Regions from separate parts of the Stenotrophomonas pictorum JCM 9942 genome, predicted to be linked through region 1. Evidence: predicted binding sites of a transcription regulator. Region 1 holds the regulator's gene; the other holds the start of a gene.
What was found. Region 1 encodes FliA, which starts transcription of late flagellar genes. Its sites were predicted from a motif close to TAAAGTTTNNCNNNCNNNGGCCGATAA; they were not measured.

Region 1 (15,629 bases):
CCATCAGCCCGTAGTCGCCGGGGAAACGGTTGTGGTCGATGCGGAAGCTGATCTGGCCCTCGTCGTGAAGTGTGGCCATCTCGCGCTGGGCGGTGATGACCGCGCGCAACTGGTTCTGCATCTCGTCCATGCTCTGCAGCAGCTGGCCGGATTCATCGCGGGCCTCAATCAGGATCCGGTTGTCGAGCTGGCCGCGGGCGATGGCGTGTGCGACCTGGCTGGCATTGCGCAGTGGACTGACGATGGAGCGGGCGATTGCCCAACCCAGCAGTACGGCCAGCAGTACCAGTGCCGTCATCACGACCAGCGTGACAATCACGGTGTTGCGATAGATGGCGCTGGTCTCATCGATCTGCTGGTTGAGATGCTTGATGTTGTAGTCCGACAGCTCCTTGACCGCACCGAACAGGGCGTAGCGCGCCGGATTCGACTCTGTGGTCGAGATCAGTTCCGCCGCATCATGGTCGCGCTCATCCAAGGCCGCAGCCAGACGTTCATGGGCAGCGAAATAGGCTACCCGTGCGGCGATGACGCGGTCGTAGATCGCACGCTCGTTGGTACTGGATTCGCTGGGAATCGCGTCATAGGCCTTCTCGGCGTTCTCGATGACGCTGCGGGCGCTGGCCAGTTGCGCGATGAAACGGTCGGCCTCCTGCGGATCGTTCCTGCGGGCGATGCGGGCCAGCTCGAAGGTGCGGAACTCGCCCAGCGAGGCGCGCATTTCGCCCAGATGTTCCACCGCCGGCATCCAGTTGTCGCGGATCGCCTCCAGCTGCGTGTTCAGTGCGGACAGGCGCATCAAAGACAACACGCCCAGGGCGATGGTCATCAGCGTCGTTACGGTGAATGCCACTGCCAGCTTTCGGGCAATGGGAAGGTCAAGGAACCACTTCATGGGAATCGGGTGCTCGTATCGGAACAGGGGAGGGGGCCGAGGCTGCTGGGGAGGCGGCTTCGTCGTTGCCTGGACTGATAGCGACTTGGGACGGTGTCGCTTGAGTAAAAGACGCTTTTGGATGGTCCGAAATGTCTATGCAAAATAATCACTTGCGTGAATGCGCGGCGACATGAGGGGCCTGTTTCTGAAGTAAAAAGCCCCCGCCCGAAGGGGCGAGGGCTGCAAGCGCGACGAACACGGCTGCGGCGGGTTTCAGAATTCCTGCCAGCTGTCCTCGTTGCTGGAGGGAAGCGGGAGTGGACGTGTATTGGCGGTCATCGCGCGCGGCTGCCGTGCCGGTTTCAGTGCGGGAATCGCCGGGGCACGGTGCACGTGTGCCATCGCCGCGGGGGCAGCGGTGGCATCCAAACGGAATACCGCCACAGCAGCGGCCAGCAACCGGGCCTGTTCCTCCATCGCGCGCGCGGCGGCGGTGGCTTCCTCCACCAGCGCGGCGTTCTGCTGGGTGGTTTCGTCCATCTGCATCACCGTCTGGTTGACCTGCTCGATGCCTGCGCTTTGCTCCTGCGAGGCGGCGGAAATCTCGGCCATGATGTCGGTCACGCGCTGCACCGAAGAGACGATCTCGCCCATGGTGGTGCCGGCCTGGCGGACGAGCTTGCTGCCGCCGGTCACATTCTGCACAGATGCATCGATCAGCTCCTTGATCTCCTTGGCAGCCGCGGCCGAACGCTGGGCCAGGGTACGCACTTCACTGGCGACCACGGCGAAACCGCGGCCCTGTTCGCCGGCGCGCGCCGCTTCCACCGCCGCGTTGAGCGCCAGGATGTTGGTCTGGAAGGCGATGCCATCGATCACCGAGATGATGTCGGCGATCTTCTTCGATGAACCCTCGATGGCATCCATCGTGGCCACCACCTGGCCGACCACTTCACCGCCCTGTGAGGCGACGGTGTGCGCGCCGATGGCCAGCTGGTTGGCCTGGCGGGCCGATTCGGCGTTCTGGCGCACGGTGGAGGTCAACTCCTCCATCGAGGCGGCGGTTTCCTCCAGGTTGGCGGCCTGTTGCTCGGTCCGCTGCGACAGGTCCTGGTTGCCGGTGGCGATCTCGCCGGCGGCCTGGTTGATGCTCGATGCCGCGTGCTGGATGCGGCCGACAATGCCGGTCAACTGCGAGACCGTGGCATTGGCGTCGTCGCGCATGGTGGCGAACACACCATGGAATTGGCCGTGCATCCGCGCGCTCAGGTCGCCACTGGCGATGGCCTGCAGCAGTCGGGAGACTTCCAGCAGGTTGTCATCGGTGGTTTCCATCAGGCTGTTCAGGCCGGCCACCATGTCACGGAAATCGTGCTGGTAGGCGTCCAGATCGCCGCGCTGTTTGAAGTCGCCGACGGCCGCGGCCGAGGCCAGGCGCTTGATCTCGCTGTTGATGGCGGCCAGGTTCTGCTTGATCGTCGCCATGGTGTCGGTGATGACACGCTTCTCGCCTGGCAACACCGGCATATCCGGCGTCAGGTCGCCGATGGCATAGCGCTGGACGATCCCGATGGCCTGCATTTTCACGTTGATATGGTTGGTGACCAGATTGTTGGTCTCGGCCACCATCACCCTGTAGTCGCCAGGGAAGGCATCGGCGTCGATGCGGTAGCTGATGCTGCCGCCATCGTGCTGGCGTGACATTTCAACCTGTGCATCGATCACCGCCCGCAGCTGGGCCTGCATGCGCTGCATCGCGCTGAGCAGCTTGCCCACTTCGTCCTGCCGCGAGCTGTCGATGCTTCCTTCGAGTTTGCCGGCGGCCACATCGTTGGCGACGCGGACGGCATCACCCAGGGGCCGTACGATGGCACGCACAATCAGCATGCCCAACCCGGCTGACAACAGTGCCAGTGCAATGATCGACAGCACGATGGCCATGCTGCTACGGCTGTGGCTGCGGTTGGCGTTGGCGATCTGGCTGTCGAGGGTGGCGACGCTGTACTCGTTCAAGGCCTTCAAGGCATCGAACAGTACCCGGCGTTTGGGGCGGGACTGCTCGTCGGAGACCGCCTGCGCGCTGACCGGATCACCGCTGGCCAGGGCCTGTTCGATCAGGCGGTGCGCGGCGAAATAGTCTTCCAGCGCGGAAGCGACCTTGGCGTACAGGGCTTTTTCCTGGCTGTCGCTGTGGAGCGCTTCATAGCGGGTCTTGAGTTTGGCGACAGCATCTTCGATCTCGGACATGCGGCGGTCGTAGTCGGCGACCGCCTCGGGCTCGTTCAGACGGGTGAGCTGGGCGATCTCGAAGGTGCGGTACTCGCCCAGCTGGGAGCGGATTTCGCCCATGTATTGCACCGACGGCATGTCGCGGTTGCTGACGGCTTGCAGCTGGTTGTTGGCGGCATCCAGTCGCAACAGGGCAAAACCGCCCAGCACAATGGTGGTCAGTGTTGTCAGCGTGAATGCGATCGCAAGTTTCCGTGCGATCGTGAGGTTGCGAAAGAACTCCATTACAGACTCTCCGAATCGACTACAGGTAGGGCATGCCCGCCAGAAGCGCCAGATCGGGCACAACGGGGGAGAGAAAAGGTGTTCGAAAGCGCGTTCTTTGCCCGGTGGCAGCCGGGCTGATACGGGTAGCGGCGCGCGCGGAATTTCCTGAAGTGCGGCCGCGAAAGGGCGTTGCGAAGGCGCCGGCTGCCGCCCAGGACCGCGCGGTGGCGCGGCGGTCAGGGTTTTTGCGGTGGTCAGAAATGCAGCTGTGCGCGCAGGCTCAGCAGATGCGGGTCGACGTGGGACCCAGCCCGCCGGGCGTCGGCACGGACGTAGTTGCCCTGGAACTTCAGGTTCGGCCCCAGGTACCAGTTGGCACCCAGCGTCCAGCTTCTGGCGCGACCGCCGGCGATGCCGGCGTCGTCCAGATCAAGGTGATCGCGGCGCAGCAGCAGTTCGACTGCGCCATGGCGATGGCCCGGTTTGGGGTTGCCGACATTGCCGGCGGAGTACGGACGGGATTCGCCGGTCACCAGCCAGCTGGCGCTGGCATAGCCGCCATACCCGCGGTAGTCCGGAAGGCCGCTGCCGCGCCGGGCCGTCTGTTGCTGGTATTCGCCCTGCAGCGACCACGGCCCGTTGATCCACAGCGCTTCAATCCCCCGACGCTGCAATTGCTGGATGTCCCGCAGGGTGCCCGAGTCGACCAGCCGGTCGGTGGTCAGCGCTGAACCGGCACGCGCCCGCCAACGGGCGGTGGGTGCGCGGTACTGGTCGCGTCCGTCGACTTCGCCTTCCGGGGATTCCTTCGAGGCGGACACGCCCAGGTGGAGAACGTTTCCCGATGCCTTCCAGGGTGTCCATGCCAACCGCGCCGCAGCGGTGTCGCCCCGGTTGTTGCCCTGCAGATCGGAGCCGAAGTAGTACCCGGCGTTGAGGATGTACAGAGGCTGCTCGTATGCCCAGTCCACACCGGTGCGGCGGCTTTCATAGAACGCCTGGGTCGGCAGCGAGGCTTCGATGTAGCTGCCGGCACGTGATGCGGTCGCCCCCTCGAATCCCACTGCCATCTTGCTCTGGCCCAGACGCAGTTTGCCCAGGTCCCGACCGAACAGTGCCTTGGTCTCCAGGCGCAGCGCCACATCCAGCCAGGTCTTTGACTGGAAGTCGTAGCCGACAGTGACGTCATAGCGGCCGGCGCGCTTGTAGCCGATGCCGAACTCCTTTCGGCGCCAACCGGTGTCGTCATGCAGCACGGCACCGGCATGTCCGCTTCCCGAGAAATCGGCGGCGTCGTAGGCGACGTTGCCGGTCAGCGTCAGCTCGTCGCCGCTGGCGGTTTTCAGCCGGGGGGGCCATGTCTGGGTCTGGGCCGCGGCGGGCAGGGTCACGCACAACAGCAGGCAGGGCAGGGCGATACGTTTCATGCGGATCCACGGCAGGGAAAATGCACAAGAAGAAGCGCCATGACCGGAAGATCATGGCGCTGCGGATGGAACGGGGATGATCAGCCGTGGCTCAGGCGGCTTGCTGCATGCGCAGCGAGCGGACCAGTCCGCCGATATCGACAATCAACGCCACGCGTCCATCGCCGAGGATGGTGGCGCCGGAGACGCCGGCGATGCGGCGATAGTTGTTCTCGATGTTCTTGACCACCACCTGTTGCTGGCCGACCAGTTCATCCACTTCCAGTGCGATCTTCTGGCCATCGCCCTCGACCACGACCACCAGCGGATCGGCATTGGTCCGGCCGCTGTAGCCATAGTGCTCACTCAGCGACAGGATTGGCAGGTACTCGCCCCGCACGCGCAGCACACGGCCTTCGCCGGCCATGGTGCGGATGTCATCGGCCTGGGGCTGCAGCGCTTCGAGCACGTAGGCCAGTGGCAGGATCAGGGTTTCACCGGCCACCGACACGGTCATGCCGTCGAGGATGGCCAGGGTCAGCGGCAGCCGGATCAGCACACGGGTGCCGGCGCCGGTATTGCTTTCCAGCTGCACTTCGCCGCCCAGCGCCTGGATATTGCGGCGGACCACGTCCATGCCCACACCGCGTCCGGACAGCTCGGTCACCGCATCGGCGGTGGAGAAGCCGGGCTGGAAGATCAGATCCCAGACCTGCGGATCGGTCGGGTTGTCGGGCACGTTGAGGCCGCGCTCGTAGGCTTTTTCCAGAATCTTGGCGCGGTTCAGGCCGCGGCCGTCGTCGCTGACTTCGATCACGATATGGCCGCCCTGATGCGAGGCCGCCAGGGTGATCGTGCCGGTCTCGTCCTTGCCGGCGGCGCGACGCACGTCGGGCATTTCCAGACCATGGTCGATCGAGTTGCGCACCAGATGGACCAGCGGATCGGCGATCTTCTCGATCAGCCCCTTGTCCAGTTCGGTGCCTTCGCCGATCGTGCGCAGGCGGACCTGCTTGCCCAGTCGCGAGGACAGGTCACGGACCAGTCGCGGGAAGCGGCGGAACACGGCGTCCACCGGCAGCATACGCACGCTGATGACGGCTTCCTGCAGGTCGCGGGTGTTGCGTTCGAGCAGGTCCAGCCCGGCGAACAGCTGTTCGGCGTGGACCGGATCCAGGCCGCCGGACACCTGCTTGAGCATGGCCTGGGTGATGACCAGCTCGCCGACCAGGTTGATCAGCGCATCGACCTTGTCCACGCTGACACGGATCGAGCTTTCGGCTTCGTGGCTGTTGCCGCTGGGGGTGGCCGCGGCGGCCGGTGAACGCGCCGGCTCGGCGACAGCACCGTTCTCGGCAGCCGGCATCGCCAGACTCGGCGGTGCGGCCGGACGGATATCCAGCTCGCAGTCGTCCACCACCCAGGCGAAGGTGTCTTCGATCTTGCTGCGTGGCACCTTGCCGATCAGGCCCAGATCCCAGGCCAGGTAGGCTTCCAGCGGATCGAGCTGGTTGAAGCCGGGCAGGCGCTCCACGCGCGCGGCCACCTGCAACGAGCCCAGGGTCTCCAGTTCGCGGATGATGCGCAGCGGGTCGTTGCCGCTCATGAACAGTGACGGCGCCGGGGTGAAGCCGATCTGCCAGCCGTCCGGGGTTTCGTCTTCGGTTTTGGCGGCGGCCACCGGGGCGGCCTGGCCGGAAAGCACGGCCTGCAGACGGGCAGTCACGGCCTGCACGGCCTGCGGATCGGCCGGCTGGCCATGCTCCACTTCCCGCAGCAGCGCGCGCAGCACATCCACCGAGGTCAACATCGCATCGATGGCGGCCGGTTCCAGTGCCCGCTTGCCGGCACGCAGCTCGTCCAGCAGCGTTTCCAGCACATGGGTCAGATTGGCCATGGCGTCGAAGCCGAACGTCCCGGCGCCCCCTTTGATCGAGTGGGCGGCGCGGAACACCGAGTTGATGATCTCCGGATCCAGTTGCCCGCCTTCCAGCGCCAGCAGGCCAGCTTCCATTGCGTCCAGTCCTTCGCGGCTTTCTTCGAAGAAAGTGGCGTGGAAACGTTGCAGGTCCATGCTCATCAGCGGGTTCCGTGGTGGGGGGCGGGGAGGGCGATCAGCCCAGGACTTTCTGGACGGTGGCGACGAGCTGTTCGGGGTTGAACGGCTTCACCAGCCAGCCGGTAGCGCCGGCGGCCTTGCCTTCGGACTTCTTGTCGGCCGCCGATTCGGTGGTAAGCATCAGCATCGGGGTGAACTTGTAGTCGGCCAGCTGGCGCAACTCGCGGATCAGCGAGATGCCGTCCATGTTGGGCATGTTCACGTCGGTCACCACCGCGTTGAAGCGCTGGCCTTTGGCGCGGCCCAGGGCCACGGCGCCGTCTTCGGCCTCCTCGACGGAATAGCCGGCCGAAGTGAGGGCGAAAGAGACCATCTGGCGCATCGACGCCGAATCGTCCACCACCAAGATACGTGCGCTCATGCGGCGTTCTCCACAGATTTCAGTTGATCAGAGGTTGCTTCCAGCCCGAAGGTCTGGAGGACGCCGAGCAGTCGCGCGGCGTCGAGGAAGGTGTTGGTGCCGTTGTCGAAGACGGTGCTGTGGCCTGCCTGGCGGCGGGCGATCACAAAGGCGCACAGCACCTGCACGGCCGCGGTGTGGATGCGGCCGACCTGGCTGGCATCCACGCGCAGCTCGCCGGTCTGTTCCAGATAGGGGGCAAGCTGTTGTTTCAAATCGCTGCTGGTCTCGATGCCGAGATCCTGTGCCAGTGCCACTGTGCTCATCATTGCTCCGGACGAACGTTACTAGGGCAATTAGCGGCCGCTTCTGGCGCATCTTTAGCGCTGTCGCCGCGCCGGATGGCCGGCAGGGCAGCGGCGCCGGGGTCAGTGCAGCAGCTGCGCGGCATCCAGCAGGATCATCGGTTGCCGGCCAAGGCGGGCCACGCCACGGAACAGCGCGTTGGAAATCTGGCAGATGCGCGCGGTATCGGGTGGCTCGATCTGGGAGTCGGTCAGGTTGGCCACGTCCTCCACCGCCGACACGCGCAGTCCCAAGGTGTCGCCGTTCTCTTCCAGCACCACGATGCGGGTCTGGCTGTCCTCGATGATCGGTGCAAAGCCCAGGTGCAGGCCCAGATCAATCACCGGAACCACCTGGCCGCGCAGGTTCATGATGCCCAGCATCGAGGGCGCGGTGCCGCGCAGACCGAGCAGCGGCACCGGCAGGACCACTTCCTGGACCTTGAGCAGTTCCAGCGCATAGGTCTGGCCGCCGCAGCGCAACCGCAGCCAGCGCGAGGTGCGCTCGCTGGCACGGCGCTGGCGTGGCTGGTAGGCCTCGCGGGCCTGCGCCTGCAAGGTGGCCCAGGCATTGCCAGTCCCCGGGGCGGGCGGCATCGCCGCCGCCATGCGCGGCGGGGGGGCTGTCGCAGGCGCGGGAGCGGCGACGGCCGGCGCGACGGTGACCGGCGCCGCATCGACGATGGGAGCTGGCTCGGATTCGGACGCCGTTGTCGGCCCTGCCGCTGCGGGTTCTGGCAGCGGTTCGGGTTCCGGTTCGGGCTTGGGCTCGGGTACAGCCGGCAGCGCCATGGCGATGGCCTCGACCGCTGCCGCAGGCGCGGCCGGTACTACGGTCTGCAGCAGTTCGCCCAGATAGTCATCCAGCACGTCGGTGTTGCTCATGCCGCGTGCTCCAGCAGGCTGGCATCGGCGCCGCGCAGCCATTCCAGCGCCCGCCGGTAGGCCAGCAGCGCACGACCGGGATAGGCGTCGCCGATCGCCGGTACCGTCAGCGCGTTCGGGTTGGAGATGCTGGTGTCCACCGGGATCGCCTCTTCCCAGACGCGCGCGCCGTGCCGGTCCTGCATCTGCTTGAGGGTTTCGTTGCCGGTGCGGGTGCGGCGGTCGAACAAGGTCGGCAGGATCGAGATCGGCAGCGGACGCTGGCGCGAGCGCTCGACCATCTCGCCCGTGCGGACCATGCCGTCGAGCCCGTGCAGCGCCAGCGGCTCGGCCTGGGTGGGAATGATCAGACGATCGGCGGCGGCCAGCGCGTTGATCATCAGCAGGCCCAGCGTGGGCGCGCAGTCCAGCAGGATGTAGTCGTGCTGCCCGCCATGGCGGGTGAACGCCTGTTGCAGGGCGAGCCCCAGCCCGGGCTGGTTGGCGCTGCGGCGCTCCAGCGTGGCCAGTGCCGCCTGGGCGCACAGGTAATCCAGGCCGGGAATGCGGCTGGCATGGCTGAGCGCGCCGATATCGGCCGGCGGCGTGGCGAACAGCTCCAGTACGCCGGTCGGTGCCGGTTCGAGCGGGACGCCGAACGCCCGGGTCAGCGAGGAGTGCGGATCCAGGTCGATCAGCAGGACCTTGTGGCCCAGCGCGGCCAGGCCGCGACCCAGCGCCAGCGTGGTTGTGGTTTTGCCAACGCCACCTTTCTGGTTGGCAACGGCCCAGATACGCATCAATGCACTCCTTCAATAGCATCCGTCAGGACCGGGCTGGCGGCCCGGGCTGGCGGGGGGGCGCCGTCGCCGGCGCTGGCCGGCGCAGGGGCGTCGGCAGCCGCGGTGGTGATGCCGTCGGACAGCGCGTCCACGCTGGCGGCGGAATCGGCCAGGATGATCACCATCACCCGGCGGTTGCGGTTGCGGCCTTCGGCCAGCGTGTTGCTGTCGCGCGGGCGGAATTCGCCGTAGCCCACCATCGCCAGCCGGTCCGGCTGCACCCCGTGATCGGCGAACAGGTGCACCACGCTGGCCGCGCGCGCGGCCGACAGCTCCCAGTTGGACGGGAACTGCGCGGTGGCGATCGGCAGGTTGTCGGTATGGCCCTCCACGCGCACGCCATTGGGCGCGGCCTGCAGCACTTCGGCCAGTTTGGCCAGGGTTTGGCGGGCGTCGCGGTCCAGTGCCGCCGAGCCGGTGCCGAACAGGATGTCGCTGTTGATCTCGACCTCGATCCACAGCTCGGTGCGGCGCACGGTGATCACACCTTGTTTGACCAGCGGAGCCAGGGCTTCGCTGAGCTGGTCGGCGATCTGATTGAGCTGGCGCTCGGCCCGTTGCAGCTGCGCGTGGTCGCGCATCGATACGGGCATGCGCATCTGCGAGGCCATCGCCGGCAAGCGGGTAGGGTCATTCATCGCGCCGCCGGTCATGCTTGGGGCGCGGATCACCGAGGGGCTGTCAAAACCGCCCCCCTGCAGCTGCTGGTTGCCCACCTGCACCTGGCTGACGGTACGCGGCGCGCCGCCGAAGGCGGTGGTCAAGGCATCGGCCATCACCCGGTATTTGCCCTCGTTGACCGAGGAAATGGCGTACATCACCACGAAAAAGGCGAGCAGCAGCGTCATCAGGTCGGCATACGGGATCGCCCATGCCTCGTGGTTGCCGTGTTCTTCGTGTGGTTTGCGACGGGCCATGGCTCAGTTCACGAAGCCGGCCAGGCTGGTTTCGATATTGCGCGGGTTCTCGCCCTGGGCAATGGCGATCAGCCCTTCGATGATCATCTCGTGCTCGCGGCTGTTGTGGGCGATCACGCCCTTGAGCTTGGCGGCCACGGGCAGGAACAGCAGGTTGGCCGAGGCGATGCCGTAGATGGTGGCGGTGAACGCCGCGGCGATGCCGTGGCCAAGCTTGCTCGGATCGGCCAGGTTCTTCATCACCGCGATCAGGCCCAGCACCGCACCGATGATGCCCAGGGTCGGGGCGTAGATGCCCATGCCCTCGAACACCTTGGTCGCGGCCAGGTCACGGTGTTCCTGGCTGCCCAGTTCGATCTCCATGATGTGGCGGATGGTTTCCGGCTCCACGCCATCGACCACCAGTTGCAGGCCTTTGCGTACGAACGGGTCGTCCTGCAGCTCCACCTGCGGTTCCAGTCCGAGCAGACCCTGGCGGCGGGCGATGTTGCTCCAGTCCACGATCTGCTGGATCAATGCCTGACGGTCACTTTCCGGCGGCCGCACCACCCAGCGCACGATCTTGAAGGCGTGCTTGAAGACGGCCGGCGAGGTGTGCAGCAGGATCGCCGCCGCCGTGCCGACGATGACGATCACAAACGCCGCCGGCGACCACAGCGACGACAGCCCGGCACCTTTCAGGATGCTGCCGCCGACCAGCGAGGCCAGCGCGAGAAAAAGTCCGATGATGCTGAGTCTGTCCATTTGAAAGGTATCGGCCTTGAGTGGGGCTACTTGAACGGGAAGCGTCAGTCCTGCGGGTTGCGCAGGCCATCGACGTCGAGGATCAGTGCCATGCGGCCATCACCGATCAGGGTCGCGCCGGCGTAGCCCGGCAGACCGCGCAGCGCCTTGGGCAGGGGTTTGATCACCACTTCTTCGCGGCCCCGCACCTGATCCACCACCAGGCCGAAGCGCGCTTCGCCGACCTGCAGCACGACAATGGTCAGCAGCTGCGAGGCCGCCGGGGTCACGTCCAGCCAGCGGCGCAGGTCCACCAGCGCCAGCGTGTGCGACTTGCGGTCCAGTACCGCGCGGCCGTCGAACCAGCCCAGCGCGGTGGCCGGGGCGTGCAGCACTTCCATCACGCGCGCCAGCGGCAGCGCGTAGACATCCTGACCGGCCTGCACCAGCAGCGTCGGCAGGATTGCCAGGGTCAACGGCACACGGATCAGGAAGCGGCTGCCGCGACCGAGTTCGGACTGGATCTGGATCTGGCCGCTGAGTTCGCGGATGCGCGACTGCACCACGTCCATGCCCACGCCGCGACCGGAGATATCGGTGACCTGCTGTTTGGTCGAAAAGCCGGGCAGGAACACCAGGTGCAGGCATTCCTCGCTGCTCAGGCGGGCGGCGGCTTCCGGATCGATCAGGCCCTTCTCGCGGGCCTTGGCGCGCAGGCGCTCGGGATCGATGCCGGCCCCGTCATCCTGGATCTCGATGGAGACGTAGTCGCCTTCCTGCTGCGCGGTCAGGCGGACCTGGCCCACGCGCGGTTTGCCCTGCGCTTCACGTAAGTCGGGCGCTTCCACGCCGTGGTCTATGGCGTTGCGCACCAGGTGCACCAGCGGATCGGCCAAGGCTTCGACCAGATTGCGGTCCAGCTCGGTGTCGGCGCCGATCAGCTCCAGGTCCACTTCCTTGTTCAACGAGCGGGCCACGTCACGGGCGACCTTGGGGAAGCGCGAGAACACCTTGCCGACCGGCTGCATGCGCGTGCGCATGACTGCCGATTGCAGGCGCGCGGTGGCGATATCCAGGGTGGACACGGCACGATCCAGTTCTTCGTCCTTCAATCGCGTACGCAGGGTCTTGAGACGGTTGCGGGCCAGTACCAGCTCACCGATCAGGTTGACGATGGCATCCAGCCGCTTGGTGTCCACGCGTACCGTCTGCTCGGCTTCGGTCGCCTTGCCTGTGGCTTTGGGTGGCGGTGCCGGCCGGGAGGCCGGGGCAGGAGGCGTTGCCGTTGCGGCGGGCGCTGGCGGCGCAGCGGCAGCAGGTTGCGCGCCGGGGGCGGCGCCTCCATGCAGCTGGTCGAGCAACGCTTCAAACTCATCTTCGCTGATCAGGTCATCGCCCGCTTTGGCTGCGGGGGCCGCGCCGGGCGCGGTGGGGCCGTGCAGGGCGTCCAGCAGCGCTTCGAACTCGTCCTCGCTGATCAGGTCGCTGTCGGCGGCGGCCGGCGCGGTCTTCACCGGCGCAGCGACGGGCGCCGCGCCGATGTCGAACTGGGCGATCAGGCTGGCCGGGGCATGGGCCGGGTCGGTGCCGGCGGAGACCGCATCGAGCATCGACTGCAGCCAGTCCAGCGATTGCTGGGCGGCATCGAAATGATGGGCCAGCAATTGGGCCTTGCCGGACCGGGCCATGCCCAGGGTTTCTTCTGCCGCATGGCACAGCTCGACCATCGGCGTGATCGACAGGAAGCCGGCGCCGCCCTTGAGCGTGTGGAAACCGCGGAACACCACATTGAGCTGGTCGGCATCCTGCGGGGCCTGTTCCAGCGCCACCAGTTGCTCGCCGAGGCGATCGAGGATTTCCTGCGCTTCAAGGATGAAGTCGGCGGCGATGTCGTCGGCAAAAGCACTCATGTGTTTACAGCCCCAGATCCGAGAGCAGGTCGTCAGCGTCATGCTGGGAGACGGCGTGGCGGTCCAGGCCGCTGACCGCCGGGCCAGCCAGCCCGGCATTGCGCGCGTCTTCCTCCGGTGGCGGCAGCCCCAGCGCACCGAAGCCTTCGTGCACGCGGCGGACGATGCCGACCACGCGACGGATGATCTGCCCGGTCAGGTCCTGGTAGCTCTGGGTCAGCGCCACCTCGGTGAGGTTGTGGCGGATGCGGTCCAGGATCACGTCCTGTCCGGGATTCAGGCCTTCGGCGCGCAGCTGTTCGGTCAGCGTGCGGCATTCCTCGGCCAGGTCCAGCGTGCGATGGGTCGCTTTTTCGGTCATCTCGACCACGTGGTCCAGGCGCGCGCAGGCATCGTCCAGTTCGCCGGCATCGGTGGTGATGCTGGGCAGTTCGCCCAGCGCCTGGCCCAGTTCGCGGGCCAGCCGGCCCAGGCCGGCCATCATCGGCTGGGTGCGCAGCGCGGCCAGCGCGTCGATCTCGCGACGCCAGCCGGCTTCGTCACCGCTCTCCAATGCGGCCAGTGCATCCTGCAGGCGCTGGATCAGGGCGCTCTTGTCGCCCAGGGTTTCGCTGTGACCGGCCATCAGGCGCTCGCCGCCAGACGCTCGAAGATCTTGCCGAGCTTTTCTTCCAGGGTCTGCGCGGTGAACGGCTTGATGATGTAGCCGTTCACGCCGGCCTGGGCCGCTTCGATGATCTGTTCGCGCTTGGCCTCGGCGGTGACCATCAGCACCGGCAGGGTCTTGAGCCTGGCGTCGGCGCGGATCGCCTTGAGCAGCTCGATACCGGTCATTACCGGCATGTTCCAGTCGGTGACAACGAAATCGAACGGCTGGCTCTGCAGCAGCGACAGCGCCGCATGCCCGTCCTCGGCTTCCGCGGTATTGGTGAAGCCCAGGTCGCCGAGCAGGTTCTTGACGATGCGGCGCATGGTCGAGAAGTCATCGACGATCAGGATGCGCATGTTCTTGTTCAAAGGGCTTTCCTCTTCATGGTTCCTCGAGTCCGGCGTCTGCCGCCTCGAATATCTTCAATCGGCCGCGCAGGCGCAGCGTGGCCTGGCCGTGGATCTGGCAGACACGCGATTCGCTGACACCCAGTACCGCGCCGATTTCCTTCAGGTTCAATTCCTGCTCGTAGTAGAGCGAGAGCACCAGCTGTTCGCGCTCGGGCAATTGGGCGATGGCCTTGCCCAGTTCGGCGCCGAACTGGCTGCGTTCGAGCATCTGCTGCGGGGTCGGGCCGCCGCTGGCCGGCGTGTCCAGCTCGCCCTGGTCCTCGATCCGCGATTCCAGGCTCAGCACCTGGCCACGCGAGGCGTCTTCGATCAGCCGCATGTACTCGGGCAGCGGGATGTCCATGGCCTCGGCCACCTCGGTGGCGCTGGCGGCACGGCCGCTGGCCTGCTCCAGCCGGCGGATGGTACCGGCCGCTTCACGGGCACGCCGGTGCACCGAGCGTGGCACCCAGTCGCCGCGCCGGATCTCGTCGATCATCGAGCCGCGGATGCGGATCGAGGCATAGGTCTCGAACGATGCTCCCTGGTCGGCATCGTAGCTGCGCGATGCTTCCAGCAGACCCATCATGCCTGCCTGGATCAGATCGTCGATCTCCACGCTGGCCGGCAGGCGCGCGGCCATGTGATGGGCGATGCGGCGTACCAGGTCCGCGTGCTGGGCGATGCAGTCATTGCTGCTGGCGCGTTGCACTTCACGGTACTGGGCGGCGGGATTCATGCAGGCACCCCGCGCTGGATGATGCGTTCCAGGAAGAACTCGACGCCGCCGCGGGCTTCGGTCGGGGCTTCCCAGCGCGAGGTTCGCAGCGCGATTTCCTGGAGGGCCAGCGCGGCCGGCGAAGACGGATACGCCTTCACCACCGGCTGCTGGCGCTGCACCGACAGGCGCAGCCAGTCGTCCTGCGGCACGCAGCCCAGGTAGTTCAGCGATACATCCGCCAGGAACTTGTCGCACACGCGCACCAGCTTCTCGTACAGCACGCGGCCTTCGTTGGGGTCGCGCACCATGTTGGCCACGACCTGCATGCGGTCCACACCGCGTTCGCGCGAGAGCACCTTGATCAGCGCATAGGCGTCGGTGATCGAGGCCGGTTCGTCGCAGACCACCACCACTGTGTCCTGCGCGGCCTGGCAGAAGGTCAGCACGCTGTCGGTGATGCCGGCGGCGGTGTCGATGATCATCACGTCCAGCTCGCGTTCGAGCTCGGAGAACACGTTGACCAGACCGACATGCTCGGCCGGCTGCAGCTCGGCCATGTGCCGGCGACCGGATGCGGCCGGCACCACCAGCACGCCGTTGGGGCCTTCGATGATCACCTCGTCCAGCGTGCAGCGCCCGGCAACCAGGTCGGCCAGGGTGTGCTTGGGCTGCAGGCCCAGGATCACGTCGATGTTGGCCAGGCCCAGGTCGGCGTCCAGCAGCAGGGTGCGTTTGCCCATGCCGGCCAGGGCGACGGCCATATTGGCCGAGACGTTGGTTTTACCCACGCCGCCCTTGCCGCCGGTGATCGCAATCGTGCGTACCGGACCGGCCGGCTCGCGACGCGTGGCCGAAAGCGGGAAGGTGTTGGTCAGTTGGGCGTACTCACGCGACGGCATTGTTGGACTCCAGGTTGCAGGGCATATCGGCCGCGCGGCGCAAATCTTCAAGGCGAAGTACAAGATTCGCCGCCGAGGCGCGATGCAGGTCCTCCGGCACGTCCTGGCCGTCGGTCACCCAGGTGATCGGCAG
Region 2 (15,629 bases), on a different contig from region 1:
AGTTCCGGGAGGCAACGCTATAGCCCGAGTGCGGTGAACGGGTTGTGCGCGGCGGCCGCGCGGATTGCCGGTTGCTCCAGGCAGACCGTGACCTGAATCACTTTTGCTCCGCCTGACGTTACTCCGCTCACATAGACCGCTGCTTGACCAGTGGGCGCGTCACGCGCGCGCTGCAAGCAGGTGACTGCGCTGCTCGACGGCGAAGTCCGCTGTTTGCGGGTGCCGGTCCGCGGCCGGACTCTCAGGGCTGCGAGCCCATGGCAGCCTATGCCCACGATCAGCCCACTGTGGAAGCTCTCCCCGCATTCCCGGACGCAACCGCCCTCACCTGGCGCGGTTGCTTCCGCCGTGCTGCGTGTCGCGACGGTTCGCATGATCTGGATGCTGGCTGATCTATAGTCCGCAGCAGGCGCGGTGTTCCGCGCGATCCGGTGCTTTTGCCTTGCTTGCTCAATGCGTTCTACAGCCGCTGCACGTCGTGCTGTTTGTCATTTTGATGGTGGGAACAGGGCTGTCGGTCGAGCCGGCACGCGCCGCGCCGCAAGCCGCGGCCAGCGCCGGGCTGACCCCGCAGCTGCGGATCGAACAGGCCGGCAAGCTGTTCGCCTCGACGCAGCACGCCATGGATGATGCCGACGCGCCGGAAACCCTCAAGACCCTGTCCGAGCAGGCCGCCCAGGCCCAGCGCGAGGCCGAGAGCAGCGTGCAGGCACTGGCGCCGGAGCTGGCCCAGCTGGACGCGCGTATCGAACAGCTCGGGCCGGCGCCGGAAGGGGGCGAAGTGGCCGATATCGCCCGCCAGCGCAAGGCGCTGGAGCGCCAGCGCGACCAGATCGATGCCGCTATCAAGCGGGGAAAACTGCTGGCCGAGGATGCCCGGCAACTGGGCGAGGCGATCGAGAAGATGCGGGCCCAGCAGTTCGGCGAACAGCTCGGGCGCAAGGTCGGCTCGCCGCTGTCGCCGGCATTGTGGCGCCAGTTCTTCGCGCAGTTGCCTGACGATGTGGGGCGCTTCCAGTCGCTGTACCGGCAGGCCGGCAACGGCATGCGCCAAGCCACCGCCCGGCATGGCTGGGCGGCACCGTTGGTAGGCGCGGCGGTGGCGCTGGTGCTGCTGTTTCCGCTGCGGCTGTGGCTGCGGCATCTGGGGCGCCGCTATGCCGCCTCCGAGCGGGCGCCGGCAGGGCGTCTGCGGCGTACCGGACTGGCGGTGTGGCTGCTGCTGGTCGGTACGCTGATGCCGTGGCTGGCGAGTCTGGCGATGGTGGCGGGGCTGCATGAGATTTCAGCCATCGCACCGCGGTTGGAGCGGGTCGCCGAGCAGTTTTCACTGGCAACCCTGGTGGCTGCCTTCATCGGCGCACTGGCGGCCTGTCTGCTGGTGCCTAAGCGGCCGTCGTGGCGGCTGCTGGATATCGATGACCTGGCCGCCTTGCGCCTGCGCCGCTTCGCGTGGGCGGCGGCAGGCTTGACCTGGCTGACGATGCTGCTGCGGGCGGTGAACGCCGCCGCGCGGACCTCGCAGGTAGGCACGGTGACGCTCGATGGCCTGATCGCGTTGACCTATGTGGTGCTGATCATGTCGATGCTGGTGACCTTGGCCGCGCTGCACCGGCGCCGGGCGGCAGAGGCGGCCAGGGTCGAGCAGGAGGATGCCGGCAGTGGGCGCGCGCCGAGTGCGCCGCGCAGCGGCTGGCTGGTGGTGGCGCGTCTGGGCGGTTATCTGAGCATCGGCGCGGCGCTGGTGGCGACCTTGCTGGGCTATCTCAACTTCGCCATGTTCACCGCCCAGCAGATGGTATGGGGCACGGTCGTTGTGCTGGCGACCACCTTGCTGCTGCGCTTTGCCGATGATTTCGCGCTGTGGCTGCTGGCACCGGGCAGTGCCCTGGGACGCATGCTGCGTCTGTCCACCGGTCTGCCGCCCGGCCGCCTGGAGCAGGCCGGCGTGCTGCTGTCGGCGATCTTGCGGATTGCCGTGGTGATGCTGGGTATCACCGCGTTCATCGCTCCGTTCGGCAATGTCAGCGCCCTGTATGGCTGGCTGGAGACGCTGGCCGGTGGAATCCGGATCGGCGACAACCTGCTGCGGCCGTCCTCGGTGCTGTGGGCGATCGGGGTGCTGGTGCTGGCGCTGGCGCTGATGCAGGTGGTGCAGCGCTGGCTGGTGGATACCTATCTGCCCAAGACCGAACTGGATCTTGGTGCGCGCAACTCGATCAGCACCGTCGCCCGCTATCTGGGCATCGTGCTGGCGGTACTGTGGTCGCTGGCGACGCTGGGTATCGGCTTCGAGAAGCTCGCGTTGCTGGCCAGCGCGCTGTCGGTGGGTATCGGTTTCGGTCTGCAGGCGATCACCCAGAACTTCGTGTCCGGGCTGATCCTGCTGGCCGAGCGGCCAGTGAAGATCGGCGACTGGGTGAAGATCGGCGACCAGGAGGGGGACATCCGTCGCATTTCGGTGCGTTCGACCGAGATCCAGGTGGGTGACCGCTCCACGCTGATCGTGCCCAACTCCGAATTGATCACCAAGACCATCCGCAACATGACCACGGCCAATGCACTGGGGCGGATCCAGATCCAGTTCTCGGTGCCGCTGGGCACCGATATGGGCCGGTTGCGCGCGCTGCTGCTGGGCATCTATGCGGCCAACGAGACCGTGCTGGAGCATCCGGAACCGTCGGTGTTCATCGATTCGATCAGCGGTGGCCAGGTGGCGATCAACAGCTTTGCCTACGTGCCCTCCTCGCGCAATGTCTACGGCACCCGCAGTGAGCTGCTGTTCGAGCTGTTGCAGCAAGCGGCGGCGCAGGGCATCGCGCTGGTCACCCCCACCGATATCCATCTGGTACGCGATCCGGCGGCACCGGCGCCGACCTGAGGCGACGCGGTGACCGCTGCAGATCAGGAACGGGGCCGCTGCGCCGGCGTACGCACCAGCGCGTAGTCGTCCACCGCCAGGGTTTCGGCATGGCTGAGCCAGGCGCGGATTTCCAGATCGTCGATGGCGTGATCCAGTCCCAGCGGCATGCGGATGCGCCCGTCGCTGTCGGCCTGCACCCATTGCTGGGCGACCACCACCTTGCGCTGCGATGACACCGCCTCGACCCAGAACGCGCGTTGCGGGCGCTGCGCGGCATAGATCTCCAGCACATACCGGCCCGGTCCGGTGCGCTGCGGCTGGCGGCTGATCATGCGTGACTGGCGCACGCTCGGGCGCGGGCCCTGGAACGGTTGCAGCGGGGCATCCACGGCGATGCCGCGGCGCAACTGGCCGTCGCGGTACAGGCGCATGCCTTGGTCGCTGTCCACCAGCAGCGCGCACCAGTGGCCCTCGGCCGACCCGTCCTCGAACGCGGTGCAGCGGTCCACGTAGGCCAGCCGGTGCTCGGGATCGGCTTCGTCGAACTTGCGCGAGGTGTTCTCCAGATACACCGACTTCAACTCCCACTTGCGGTCGTACTCGAGCAGCACCGGTGGCTGCACGTTCTGCACGCCGACCTGCACGTGGTCGTCCTGCAGACGCAGCATGCGGTTCTGTTCACCCAGCCACAGCGAGCGGGCGAACGCGCGGTAGCGGGTGTAGCCGTCGCCATCGCCGTGCAAGGCCGCGACACTGGCGCTGGGCGCGCGCTGTGGCGCGACCAGCGAACGCCCGAAGCCGATCGCGTCGATCGCCGGATCGATCAGCTGCAGCAAGGTGGCGCCCGAATCCAACGTGGTGCCGGCATCGCTGTGCAGCTGGCGCGGGGCGATATCCGGGCCGAGGAACAACAGCAGGTTCTCGCGGGTCTGCTTCTCCAGCACATGGCTCAGGTGGTTGGGCATGGCCAGGTGGTCGGAGGCGACGATCACCAGCGTGTTCCCGGCAAAGGCGCTGGCGCGGATGCGATCGACCAGCCGCGAAATCAGCCGGTCGCTGCACTGGAGGGCATGGAGCAGGCCGATATCGCCCAGCGCGCTGCGGTAGCGCAGGTTCCTGCAGGCCACCGGCAGATGGCCGGCCGGATGATGGGTGTCCATGGTCAGTGCGGTTAGCATGAACGGCTGGCCGTTGCGTGAGAGCTCCATGAAGCGCTCGAACGCGTGATCGAGCAGCACATCGTCATGCACGCCCCAGTTGGAGAAATGCTTTTGGGCGATATCCTGTTGCTGGAACCAGGCCAGGTCCCGCACCTCGTCGAAGCCGTGCGTGGACAGGAAATCGGCTTTGGCCGCGAACTGGCCGTTGGCGCCCCCCAGGTAATGGTTGCGGTACCCCTGCTGCTTGAGATAGTCGCCCAGACAGAACGCCTCGGGCAGGAAGCTGGCCATGCGGCCCATGCTGTTCTCATCACCCTGTGCGGTGGTCAGCGGCACCCCACACATTGAAGACACCAGCCCGGCGATGGTCCAGCCGCTGCCGTCGGCCGAGGCGATATTGCGCACATCCAGCGCCTGGCCGGCGAGGCGCCGGAGGTTGGGCATCAGTCCGGGAAACACCGCCTCATCCAGATAGGTGCGCTCCAGGCTTTCGCCATAGATCCAGACGATATTCGGGGTGCGTGCCAAAGGCCGGGATGGCACCACGTATTCGGGCGCGACACTGCTGTAGTCGACCGGTTGCATCTGCTGGTAGATGCGTCGCGCATCCGTGTAGAGCGGGCTGCTTGCCATCGTGGCGATCACCAGCGCGATGAATCCGGTCAACACGGCCCCGCCGCCGCGCCTCCGCTGGAAGCGTTTGATCCGCATCAACAGCAGCGGTGTCAGCGACAGCAGTACCAGGGCGAGGAAGCCGGCGATGTACGCGCCGAAATCCCCCACACCGGCACCTTCCATATCGCTGCGCAGGTGATAGAGCGTGGCGGAGTTGATGCCATCGCCACTGAGCCGATCGATCAGCCACCAGCTGCTCAAGGCCAGCAACAGCACGGACAGCAGTCCCGCCTTGAGGCGCAGTCCAGTGGGCGACAACAACAGCAGGACGACAAGTGTCGCCAGATAGAGCCAGATGATCCAATGCATGCGGTCAGGTGGAGAGTGGAACAGGGCAACGGCCGCGGCCGCAGGCTCCCTGCCATCATGCGGTGTCATGCATGTGACGGAGGGATGTCAGCAGAGTGCCTGCGCGAACCTGACTGGAATGTTTTTTTTGGGCGCAACAGTTTGCCGTGCCGCCGCGCCATGAGCGTGGCGGTGGCGGCGTCATTCCGGCTCAGCGATGTCCGCGTTCCTCGTGCGCACGGGCCCGCGTGCGCCGGTCGAACAGCAGGGCGCTGAGGATCAGCCCCAGACCGATCACCACCGCCACCAGGAACAGCAGGATCGCGAAGGCCGGATAGCCGAACAGCGTCACGCGCGTGGGAACCCGCATCAACAGCACCGAGGACAGCAGCAGCGCGGCGGTGATCAGGGCCGCGGCGATGCGGTTGGCGACCTTCTGGATGTTCTCCATCAGCCGCGATTCTTCCAGCCCGGTCACCTTCATCTGCAGCCGGTTCTCGGCGACCAGGCTGAGGATGTCGGTCAGGCGCCGCGGCCCGTTGCGCAGCAGCTGCTGCATCTCCATCGCCTCGCTGGCCAGATTGGCCACCGACAGCGACTTTTTCAGGCGCGCGCGCATCACATGCTGCAGCTGCTTTTCGACCACACCCCGGGTGTTCATCGCCGGCGCGAGCACGCGGCACACGCCTTCCAGATTCAGCAGCGCCTTGCCCAGCAGGGTCAGCTCCGGTGGGGTGCGCAGGTTGCTGGCGGTGGCGATGCGCACCACTTCCAGCACCACATGGCCTTCGGACATGGTGCCATTGGCGGCGTAGCGGGCGATCATCTGCCCGGTCTCGCGCAGGTAGCGCTCCTCGTCGTAATCCTCCAGCCGCGTACTGATGCTGATGATCTCATCGGCCACTTCCTCGCCACGGCCGTCGATGGCGGCAAACAGCAGTTTGAGCAGGCGCTCGCGCAGCCGCGGCGGCACATGCGCCACCATGCCCAGATCGAAGATGGCCAGTTGTCCCTCGGGGGTGACGCGCAGATTGCCCGGATGCGGATCGGCGTGGATCTCGCCATGGACGAAGATCTGGTCCAGGTAGCCGCGGATCAGCGCCGCGGCCAGCGGCTCCATCGACTGCTCGGTGCGCCGCACCTGTGGAATGGCATCCACCCGCACGCCCTGCACCAGCTCCATGGTCAGCACCCGGCGGCTGCACAGGTCCCACACCGGCTGGGGAACCGTCAGCTCCGGATAGGGCGCCAGATGCTGGCCGAAGCGGGCCAGATTGGCCGCTTCGGTTTCGTAATCCAGCTCCATGCGCAAGGTCTTGGCGAACTCGTCCAGCCAGTCGGAAAAGCGCACTTTGCGGCCGACCCGGGTGAGGTGGTCGGCGGCGGTGGCAAAGCTGCGCAACACCGACAGATCCGAACGCAGCTGCGCGGCCACGTCGGGCTTTTGCACTTTCACCGCCACCTGGCGGCCATCACGCAGTTCGGCGCGATGCACCTGGGCGATGGAAGCGCAGCCCAGCGGTTCCGGGTCGAACCAGACAAACAGCTTGGCCACCGGCGCGCCGAGGTCTTCCTCGATGATCGCGCGGATCTGTTCGGCCGGAATCGGCGCCACTTTTTCCTGCATGCGCTCCAAGGCGGTCACATACTCGGCCGGAATCATGTCCGGCCGCGTGGACAGCACCTGCCCGAGTTTGACGAAGGTGGTGCCGAGCGCCTCCAGATCGGCCACGAACTGGGTGGGGTTGTCGGTGGCGGGAATCCGGTCCAGACGCGGCAGTTCGCCATCAAGCTGGAGGCCGGAAAACACCCCCGAGTTCCGGTAGCGCACCAGCAGGCGCACGATCTGCTGGCGTCGGCTCATGCCGCCGATAGTGGTCGCGGTGGTATCGCTGGATGGCTCGGTCAAGGAGGCGTTCCGGGCAGAAGGGAGGGCCAGTGTGGCCGGCGCCGGGTGGTAGAGGGGTGAACACGCACGGCCTCACGCGCGGCAGGCGCTGAATAGGTGAAAATCGCCGCCTGTCCCATTCCTACGGTGTGCCCATGGCTGGAGCCAGCCTGTTTGCCCTGCTCGACGATATCGCCACACTGCTCGATGACGTTTCCCTGTTGACCAAGGTGGCGGCCAAGAAGACCGCCGGCGTGCTGGGGGACGATCTGGCGCTCAACGCGCAGCAGGTGACCGGCGTGAGCGCCAACCGCGAGTTGCCGGTGGTGTGGGCGGTGGCCAGGGGCTCGCTGGTCAACAAGGCGATCCTGGTGCCGGCGGCGCTGGCCATCAGCGCCTGGCTGCCGTGGGCGATCACGCCCTTGATGATGATCGGTGGCGCCTTCCTGTGCTTTGAGGGCGTGGAGAAGCTGGCGCACAAGTTCCTGCACTCCAAGGACGAGGACGACGCGCACAAGGCCGAGCTGACCCGCGCGCTGGCTGACGAGAAGACCGACGTGGTGGCCTGGGAGAAGGACAAGATCAAGGGGGCGGTGCGCACCGACTTCATCCTCTCGGCCGAAATCATCGTGCTGTCGCTGGGGGTGGTGGCCACTGCCCCGTTCGGCCAGCAGGTGACCACGCTGGTGGTGATCGCGCTGGCGATGACCGTGTTCGTCTACGGCCTGGTGGCTGGCATCGTCAAACTCGATGATCTGGGCATGTGGCTGCTGGGCAAGGGCCGCACGCTGGCCGCGTTCGGACGCGGGCTGCTGTATGCCACGCCGTGGCTGATGCGCGGCCTGTCCATCGCCGGTACCGCGGCGATGTTCCTGGTCGGCGGCGGCATCCTGGTGCATGCGATTCCGGCATTGCACCACTTCGTGACCGGATTGGCGCCGGCGCATCTGCAATGGCTGGCCAACGCGCTGGGCAGCGTGGTGGTGGGCATCGGCGTCGGCGCGCTGGTGCTGGTGGCGGTGACGCTGTTCCAGCGGCTGCGCGGCGGCGGCAAGCCGGCGCACTGAGCACGAATGATGGCGTGATGGGTGCCGGTGCCGGTGCCGGCCCGCGCCCTGCGACACCGGTGGGCGCGATCAGCACCGACGTGTCCCCTGAACCACGGCTTCGCCAAACAGGACGAAGCCCGGCCTGGGACAGACCATGCACGGAACGGGGCTAGTGCAGCGGGTCCTGCAGCTCGCGCAGTTCCTGCTGGGCGCGGGCCAGTGATTGCCCGGACAGGGCCTCGAATCCGCGGTGCAGCCAATGGGAGGCGGGTACCCGGTGCAGCGCCCAGTACGCAAGGACGCTGCCGGCCACTGCCGCGACCAGGCCTGCCCCCAGTGTGGCGAGGAACCAGCGCGGCGCCATCGCATACAGATCCAACCCCAGCCACTGCACGCACAGCCACTGCGTGGCCAGCAGCCACAGACAGGCCCACGGCAGCCCCAGCGCCAGCTCGGTGAGGGCGGTGAAGCGGCGCAGCTGCGCCAGCCGGGTGAGCTGCTGCAATACCGGTGCCTGGGTGTACTGCAGGCGCGCGGACAGCAACGCGCGGGTGATCGACACCCAGATCGCGGCGATGCCGTAGCCGTGCAAGACCAGTCCGGTCAGCAGCAGATGCGGCACCTGCCGATGCTCGATCCAGAAGCGGGCGGCCAGTGCGGTGACCACGATCCACACCGCCAGCCACAGCAGCTGCAACGCGCTGAATCCCCGCAGGCGTTTGCGCACGTCGCGGCGACGCGGCTCACGCCAGGCCTCCAGCGCCCGCGCTTCGATCTGGTCCAGACGCCGGGCCTGCTGCGCCCAGGCGGATTTGAGATCGTCCAGTTCCATGCGCGTGTCCTCAGCGGTCGGGGGATGGGTTGAGCCGCTGGCGCAGTTGCTGGCGCAAGCGGTGCAGGCGGGTGGCGATATTGCCCGGACTGAGGCCCAGCACCTCGCTGATCTGGCGGTGGCTGCAGTCGTCCAGGTGCAACAGCAGCAAGGCGCGGTCCAGGGCCGGCAGGCTGCGGATCAGTGCATTGAGTTGGGCCAGACTGGCCGCATCCTCGGCGCTGTCGGCCACCGCAGCGAGGTCATCGATGCGCGCGGCATCGACATCGTGGTGGTGATGCAGGCGCAGGCGCTGGTGGCGCAATTGCGAGATCGCCACATTCAGCGCGATACGGTACAGCCAGGTGCTGAATTGCGCGCGCTCCGGGGCGAAGGCGGGGAACGCACGCCAGGCCTGGATGCTGATCTCCTGGAGCAGGTCCCTGCGCTCCTCGCTGTCATGGCAATAGGCGCGGGCGACCTTGAGTACGATGCCCTGATGCTGTGCCAGCAGCGCGGCGAAGCGCTGCTGCAGATCCTCGCTCGTCCCGGCCATCATGATGGTATCCATGCCCTGATGATTCGCACCAGCGCAGGAAATATCACAGCCTTTTCCAACTTGCCGCTCAGTCGGCCAGGATCGCCAGGTTGCGGCCGCCGCGCTTGGCGGCATACAGGGCACGGTCGGCGCGTTGCAGCAGCGCATCGGCCGTTTCCCCGGCCACCGCGCTGGCGACGCCGGCACTGAAACGGACCTGCACGCGCTGGTCCTCATGCAGGAATGGTCGCTGGACCAGTGCGGTCTGCAGCTGTTGCACCGTTTCCAACGCCGCACCGCGGCCCAGCTCGGGCAGCACCAGCACGAACTCGTCGCCGCCCAGGCGGGCGATATGATCGCGGCCGCACAACCGATGCTGGATCACCGCCACCAGGTGCCGCAGCGCCTGATCGCCGCCGGCATGGCCGTGGGTCGCGTTGGTCTGGCCGAAGTGGTCCAGGTCCAGCATCGCCACGCTCAGCGGCGTGGTGCCGGCGCGCAGTTCCCCGCCCAGCACTTCTTCCAGGCCACGCCGGTTGAGTGCCCCGGTCAGGGGATCGGTCCGCAGCTGACTGCCGACTTCTTCCAGTTCACGTTCCAGTTGCAGCACCCGCTGCTCGGCGGCGACCGCCTCGGCCCGGGCATTGGCCAGGTGGTCGCGCGCGCGCAGCGCCTGCGCCTGCACGCGCGCGGTGTCCTGCAGCACGTCCTGCAGCAGCTGGCTCAGATCGGCGATGCTGCGTGCCTGGCGGACCGAGATGGCGTAACTGGCCAGACGGTCGTGGTAATCGCCGGTATCGGTGGCCATGCCGTCCACCTGCTGGACGAAATCGATCATCAACTCCTTCATCGCCGTCTTGGAGGCGTCGATGCCCTGCTTGAGCAGGCCCTGGCGGTAGATCACCTCCCGCAGGTTGTTGCGGGTGTGCTCCAGCGAGCTGCGATCCAGCGGGCCGCCCAGCAACTGGCGCACCGCGCTGATCTGCCCCTGCAACCAGCTGCCGCCCTCGAGCAGTTCGGCGATGTTTTCCAGCAGCAGATCGAACAGGTTCAGCAGCAGGTCGTGCTGTTCCTGCAGCCCTTCGCTGCGCACGCCGACCTGGTGGCACAGCTCGCGCAGCTGCTGCTCCACCGGTGCCAGCGACTGGCCCGGCTGCCAGTGGCGCAGTTCGGCACCCATCCGTTCGGTGTGCTGCTGCAGTTCCGGCGCCTGTACCAGCAAGCCGGCCAGCACCGCATCCAGGGTGTTGCGCAGCAGGTCGCGCAGCTTGGCGGCATCGCCGTTCGCCGATGCCGGGGTGTCCAGTTCGACCGTGCGGATGTACTTGTCGATGAGTTGCCGCAGCAGGCGGCCATAGCGCTCCCAGTCGCGCTCGGCCTGGGCGCTGTGCAGGCGCTGGCCCATGTCGCCCAGCTCGCCGGGCAGGGTGGCCATGCCCTGGGCGAAGGCGTGCAGCAGCGCTTCGGGCTCGCGGGCGGCGGCGAACAGCAGCTGCAGCTGCGCCATGCCCTGGGCGCCCTCGGCCGGCCGTGGACTGTTCACCGCCGGTTCGGCGCTTGCCGCCTGCCGGCGTGACAGGATGCGTCCCAGCCCGGCGCCGCGGGGAAGGGGAGTCTCGGTGCTGTCGGCCATTGCGGGAGTCCGGGCAGGAAGCGGGCGCGCTGGCGCCGGGAAGGTGGTAAGCAACCCCCATTATCGGCAAGGTGGGGGCCTGCTTGAACGGCAAGCGATCACGGGAGGTAACTCATGCGGGTATTGCTGGCGGGCGCGACCGGGCTGGTTGGTGCGCAGGTGCTGCAGCAGCTGCTGGACGATCCGCGCTGCAGCGGTGTGGTGGCGCCGACGCGGCGGCCGCTGCCGATGCGCCACGCGCGGCTGCTCAATCCGGTGCACGACTTCGCCGCCTTGCCGTTGGAGGCGCCGTGGTGGCGGGTGGACGCGGCCATTTGTGCGCTGGGCTCGACGATGAAACAGGCCGGTTCGCGGGAAGTGTTCCGGCAGATCGACCACGGCTATCCGCTGCTGATCGCGCAGGCGGTCAAGCGCCAGGGCTGCGAGGTGTTCGCGCTGAACTCGGCCGCCGGGGCCAATGCGCGCTCGCCGCTGTTCTACAACCGGGTCAAGGGCGAGCTGGAGCGGGATCTGCGCGGGTTGGGGTTCAGCTCGCTGACGCTGGTGCGGCCGGGCCTGATCGGCGGGCAGCGCCGTGAGCGTCGCCCGGCGGAGCATCTGGCCGGCGTGGTGCTGGGCGCGTTGGCACCGGTGCTGCCGCGCGGCTGGCGGATCAATCCGGCCGCGCATATCGCCACCGCGCTGGTGCAGGCGGCGCTGCAGCCGCCACCGGGAGAGCAGGTGGTCGGCGCCGCGGCGCTGGCCTGAACCGATTACCCGGCGTGGCGCTTACGCCGGCAGCGACTGGCCGCCGTCCACCGCCAGCACCTGGCCGGTGATCCAGCGGGCGGCCGGTGAGCACAGGAACACCGCCGCGCTGGCGACATCCCCGGCATCGCCGAAACCGCCGAACGGAATCTTCGCGCGGATCTGTTCGTACAGCGCCGGCTCGCTGCTGCGCCGGCGGTCCCACAGGCCGTCGGGGAACTCGATCGATCCCGGTGCGAGTGCATTGACGCGGATGCGTTCGCGCGCCAGTTCGGTGGCCAGCGACACGGTGTAGTAGTTCACTGCGGCCTTGGCGGTGGAATAGGCGGCCGCACGCGGGGTCGGCACCGAGGCGTTGATCGAGCTGATGTTGAGAATCGCCGGCATCGTGCTGCCCCGCAGGTATGGCAGCGCCGCGCGATTGGTCCGCACCGCGGCCATCAGGTCGACCTCGAAGCCGGCTTGCCAGCTGGCATCGTCATTGCCGTTGCCAAACCCGGAGGCGTTGTTGATGACGATATCGATGCCGCCCAGCGCCGCGGCGGCCGCTTCCACCCAGCTTTGGATCTGGGCCGGATCGGCCAGGTCGCAGGGCTGCACATGCACCGGTGCGCCCTCGCGCTGCAGTGTCTGTCGCGCGTGCTGCAGGCCCTCGGCGCCGCGCGCGCACAGCGACAGCCGCGCGCCGGCCCGGGCGAACGCCGCGGCGATGGCCAGCCCGATGCCGCGGCTGCCGCCGGCCACCAGCACCCGGGCGCCGGCAAGGGAGGAATCGGACATCGGGGCATCTCCAGCGGAAAAGTGATTGCCATTATCGGCGCGCCGGCGCGGTTACTCCCAGGTGTTGGGGGTCTGTCCGCGCGCCGGATGCTTCATCGCCACCACGCAGAAGCGGTGACCGGTCGGCGCCTCCATCACCCACCAGCGTTTGACGAAGCCGATGCGGCGCGCGCCCAGTGCTTCCAGCCGGTCGGCTTCGGCGTCGATGTCGTCGGCCTCGATATCCAGATGCACGCGCGAAGGGTGGCTGACCCGCTGCACTTCCACCTGCAGCTCACCGGGCGCATCGCGCAACCGCGTGTACTGCGCGCCGTCGCCGTCGCTGTCGGTCTCGGCCGGCAGCGCCTGCAGGCCCAACGCCGCGCTCCAGAAGGCCGCGGCGGTATCACTGTCGGTGTCCTGGCAATCGATGATGAAACCGGCCAGACGGCTGCGGTGGCTCATGGCGATACTCCCGGTCCGGTGGCGACGTTCAGCGGGGCAGGTTGGACAGGAACAGCTCGACCTTGCCGCAGGCCGGGCAGGCATGCAGCTCGAACTCCTCGCGGTTGACGAACAGTTCGCCCAGATCGCCCAGCAGGAACGGCATGGCCTGCGAACCTTCGTGGAAGCGCTTGCGGCCGATGAACTCCATCCGCGAGCCCGGGCAGCGCAGGCACTGGATCAGGCGCGGCGGCTGCAGCCATGGCGCGCTGGCCTCGGGCCGGAATGGCCGTTCCGGCACCGAGCCGTCGGCATGGGTGCCGCAGTTCCAGCACTGTTCGAAGTTGTCTTCGTTGGCTTCCTTGCAGTTGCTGCAGACCCAGCTGTTCATCAGGCGTACCGTCGGAGGTGGAGGTGGATGTGCGCATCCTAGCGCCGTGACCGCAGACCGGGGTGACAGTGCGCAACGCGGTGCCCGCGCCCTCGGCAACGCAAGACCCGGTTCCTCCGCCCCAAAAAAAAGCCCGCATTGCTGCGGGCTGAAGTCTTGCTGCAAACAAACTGCTCAGTGGGCCAGGGCCAGATCGTCGATCATCGCGCGCAGGAAGCGGGCGGCTTCGCCACCGGTGCAGGCGCGGTGGTCGAAAGTCACCGACAGCGGGATCACCTTGTGCGTTTCCACGCCGCCCATCACCGGGGTCAGCTGGAAGCGGGCGCGCCCGGCGGCAACGATTGCCACGCACGGTGGCACCACCACCGGGGTGGCATAGCGGCCGGCGAACATGCCGAAGTTGGACAGGCTGATGGTGTAGCCGCTGAGCTCGGACGGGGCGATGGAGCGGTCTTCCACCTGCTGGCGCAGGCGGTTGATGCCTTCGCGCACGCCGCGGGCGTCGAGCATGTCGGCATTGCGCAGCGCCGGCACGAACAGGCCGTCATCGGTGTCCACGGCGATGCCGATGTCGACCTGCGCGTGCAGGGTGCGGGTGAGGGTGTCACCGTCGAACCAGGCGTTCATCGCCGGCACCGCCTGGCAGGCGGCGACGATCGCCCGCACCAGCCGCGAGGTCATGTCGTTGCCCGGCATCCAGGCATGGATGTCGGCGTCGTCATTGAGCGTGGTGGGCACGACCTTGCTGTGCGCGTCGGCCATGACCCGGGCCATGTTGCGGCGCACGCCCTTGAGCGGTTCCGGCTGGCCCTTGGCGACCATGCCCGGCGGGGCGGTGCGCATCGGCTTGCCGGCGGCCGACAGCGGCGTACGGGTGGTTTCGGCACGTGCGGCGGCGAGCGGGGCGGCGGCCTGCGGAGCGGGGGCCGGCGTGGCGCCGACCTTGGCGGTGCCGGCCGCGGCGGCCTGCTTCACATCGTTCATCGTCACCGCGCCGTCGGCACCGGTGGCGCGCACGCGGGTCAGGTCCACGCCCAGCTTGCGTGCCATCGCCCGCACCGCCGGCATCGCCTTGACCCCGCCCACGGCCACGGCCTGTTCGGTGTGCACGGCGTTGGAGCTGACCATCGCGCCGACCACGGTGCCTTCATCGGCCCGTTCGGCGGCGGCTGCCGCCGGGGCAGGTGCAGCCACCGGCACCGGCGCGGCTTCGGCCGGCGCGCCGTGGTGGTGGCCGGTGTCCTGGCCTTCGGCACGCTGCGGCAGGTTCGGGTCGATCTCGAAGTGCGCCAGCATGTGCCCGGTGACCACGATGTCACCGGCCGCGCCGGCCAGCTTGAGCACCTTGCCGGAGACCGGCGAGGGGACTTCGACCACCGCCTTGGCGGTTTCCATCGACACCAGCGGCTCGTCCAGCCGGATCACGTCACCTTCCTTGACGAACCATTCGACGATGGTGGCGTCCGGCAGGCCTTCGCCCAGGTCGGGCAGGTTGAAGCTCTTGGTCTGGCTCATGTGCAGTTCTCTTCCAGCAGTTCAAGTTCGCGGGCCGGCAGCCAGCCCTGCACGCCATCGGCGCGTTCGGACCACCACCAGCCGCCATGTTCGTGATGCAGTCGCACCTGTTCGCCGCGGTCCACGTCCAGCTCACGCGCGCTGTAGTCACGCAAAGCCTCGGCGCGGCCGTCCCCCAGCGGCCGCAACCAGTCGGCCGGGGCCCAGCCGGCGGTGCCCTCGGCGGTTTTCACCCAGGCGAAGGCCGGCCATTCCTCGTCGCGGACACCGAGTTCGACGATCTGTCCGGTGCGCAGTTGCACCGGGTTGCGGTACTGGTTGCGGTGACTGCCATGCAGGCGTGCCCGCATGTCAGCCCGCCGCCACGGCGCGCTTGGCCGCCGCCACGATCCGCTCCACGCTCGGCAGGTACTTCATCTCCAGGCGGAACAGCGGGATGTGGGTGTCGTAGCCGGTGACGCGCTCGACCGGGGCCAGCAGGTCGTACATCGATTCCTCGGCCAGGCGCGCGGCGATCTCGGCACCAAAACCGGCGGTCTTGGGCGCTTCCTGCACGATCACGCAGCGGCCGGTCTTGGCCACCGATTCGGCGATGGTGGCGAAGTCCAGCGGACGCAGCGTGGCCACGTCGATGACCTCGGCGCTGATGCCTTCGCCGGCCAGCTTGTCGGCCGCTTCCAGCGCTTCCTTGACCTGCGCGCCCCAGGTCACCAGGGTCACGTCGGTGCCGTCACGCAGCACGAAGCACACGTCCAGCGGCAGCGCCTCGCCATCATTGGCGACCACTTCCTTGTACTGGCGGTAGATGCGCTTGGGCTCCATGTAGATCACCGGATCCGGCTCGCGGATCGCGGCCAGCAGCAGGCCG

Region 2: the regulator FliA is predicted to act here: its motif matches at 10,966-10,992, upstream of ARC78_RS08170 (GGDEF domain-containing protein).

Annotation. Positions count from the first base shown of each region.
Region 1 covers NZ_LLXS01000045.1:78,480-94,108, forward strand. The annotation lists gene ARC78_RS13435 (methyl-accepting chemotaxis protein) at 1-895, opposite strand, end outside; gene ARC78_RS13440 (methyl-accepting chemotaxis protein) at 1,151-3,391, opposite strand; gene ARC78_RS13445 (OprO/OprP family phosphate-selective porin) at 3,628-4,800, opposite strand; gene ARC78_RS13450 (chemotaxis protein CheA) at 4,892-6,859, opposite strand; gene ARC78_RS13455 (response regulator) at 6,894-7,259, opposite strand; gene ARC78_RS13460 (STAS domain-containing protein) at 7,256-7,564, opposite strand; partial or broken gene ARC78_RS13465 (chemotaxis protein CheW) at 7,667-8,416, opposite strand; gene ARC78_RS13470 (ParA family protein) at 8,464-9,246, opposite strand; gene motD (flagellar motor protein MotD) at 9,246-10,205, opposite strand; gene ARC78_RS13480 (flagellar motor protein) at 10,209-10,949, opposite strand; gene ARC78_RS13485 (chemotaxis protein CheA) at 10,994-12,838, opposite strand; gene ARC78_RS13490 (protein phosphatase CheZ) at 12,843-13,463, opposite strand; gene cheY (chemotaxis response regulator CheY) at 13,463-13,855, opposite strand; gene ARC78_RS13500 (RNA polymerase sigma factor FliA) at 13,869-14,615, opposite strand; gene ARC78_RS13505 (MinD/ParA family ATP-binding protein) at 14,612-15,496, opposite strand; gene flhF (flagellar biosynthesis GTPase FlhF) at 15,483-15,629, opposite strand, start outside.
Region 2 covers NZ_LLXS01000020.1:60,499-76,127, reverse strand. The annotation lists gene ARC78_RS08200 (DUF3772 domain-containing protein) at 497-2,881, shown strand; gene ARC78_RS08195 (phosphoglycerol transferase I) at 2,905-5,007, opposite strand; gene ARC78_RS08190 (ABC1 kinase family protein) at 5,198-6,850, opposite strand; gene ARC78_RS08185 (DUF808 domain-containing protein) at 7,030-7,941, shown strand; gene ARC78_RS08180 (hypothetical protein) at 8,093-8,755, opposite strand; gene ARC78_RS08175 (RNA polymerase sigma factor) at 8,766-9,305, opposite strand; gene ARC78_RS08170 (GGDEF domain-containing protein) at 9,361-10,905, opposite strand; gene ARC78_RS08165 (Rossmann-fold NAD(P)-binding domain-containing protein) at 11,020-11,652, shown strand; gene ARC78_RS08160 (SDR family NAD(P)-dependent oxidoreductase) at 11,674-12,432, opposite strand; gene ARC78_RS08155 (VOC family protein) at 12,484-12,876, opposite strand; gene ARC78_RS08150 (hypothetical protein) at 12,905-13,246, opposite strand; gene ARC78_RS08145 (dihydrolipoamide acetyltransferase family protein) at 13,421-14,761, opposite strand; gene ARC78_RS08140 (SH3 domain-containing protein) at 14,758-15,111, opposite strand; gene ARC78_RS08135 (alpha-ketoacid dehydrogenase subunit beta) at 15,113-15,629, opposite strand, start outside.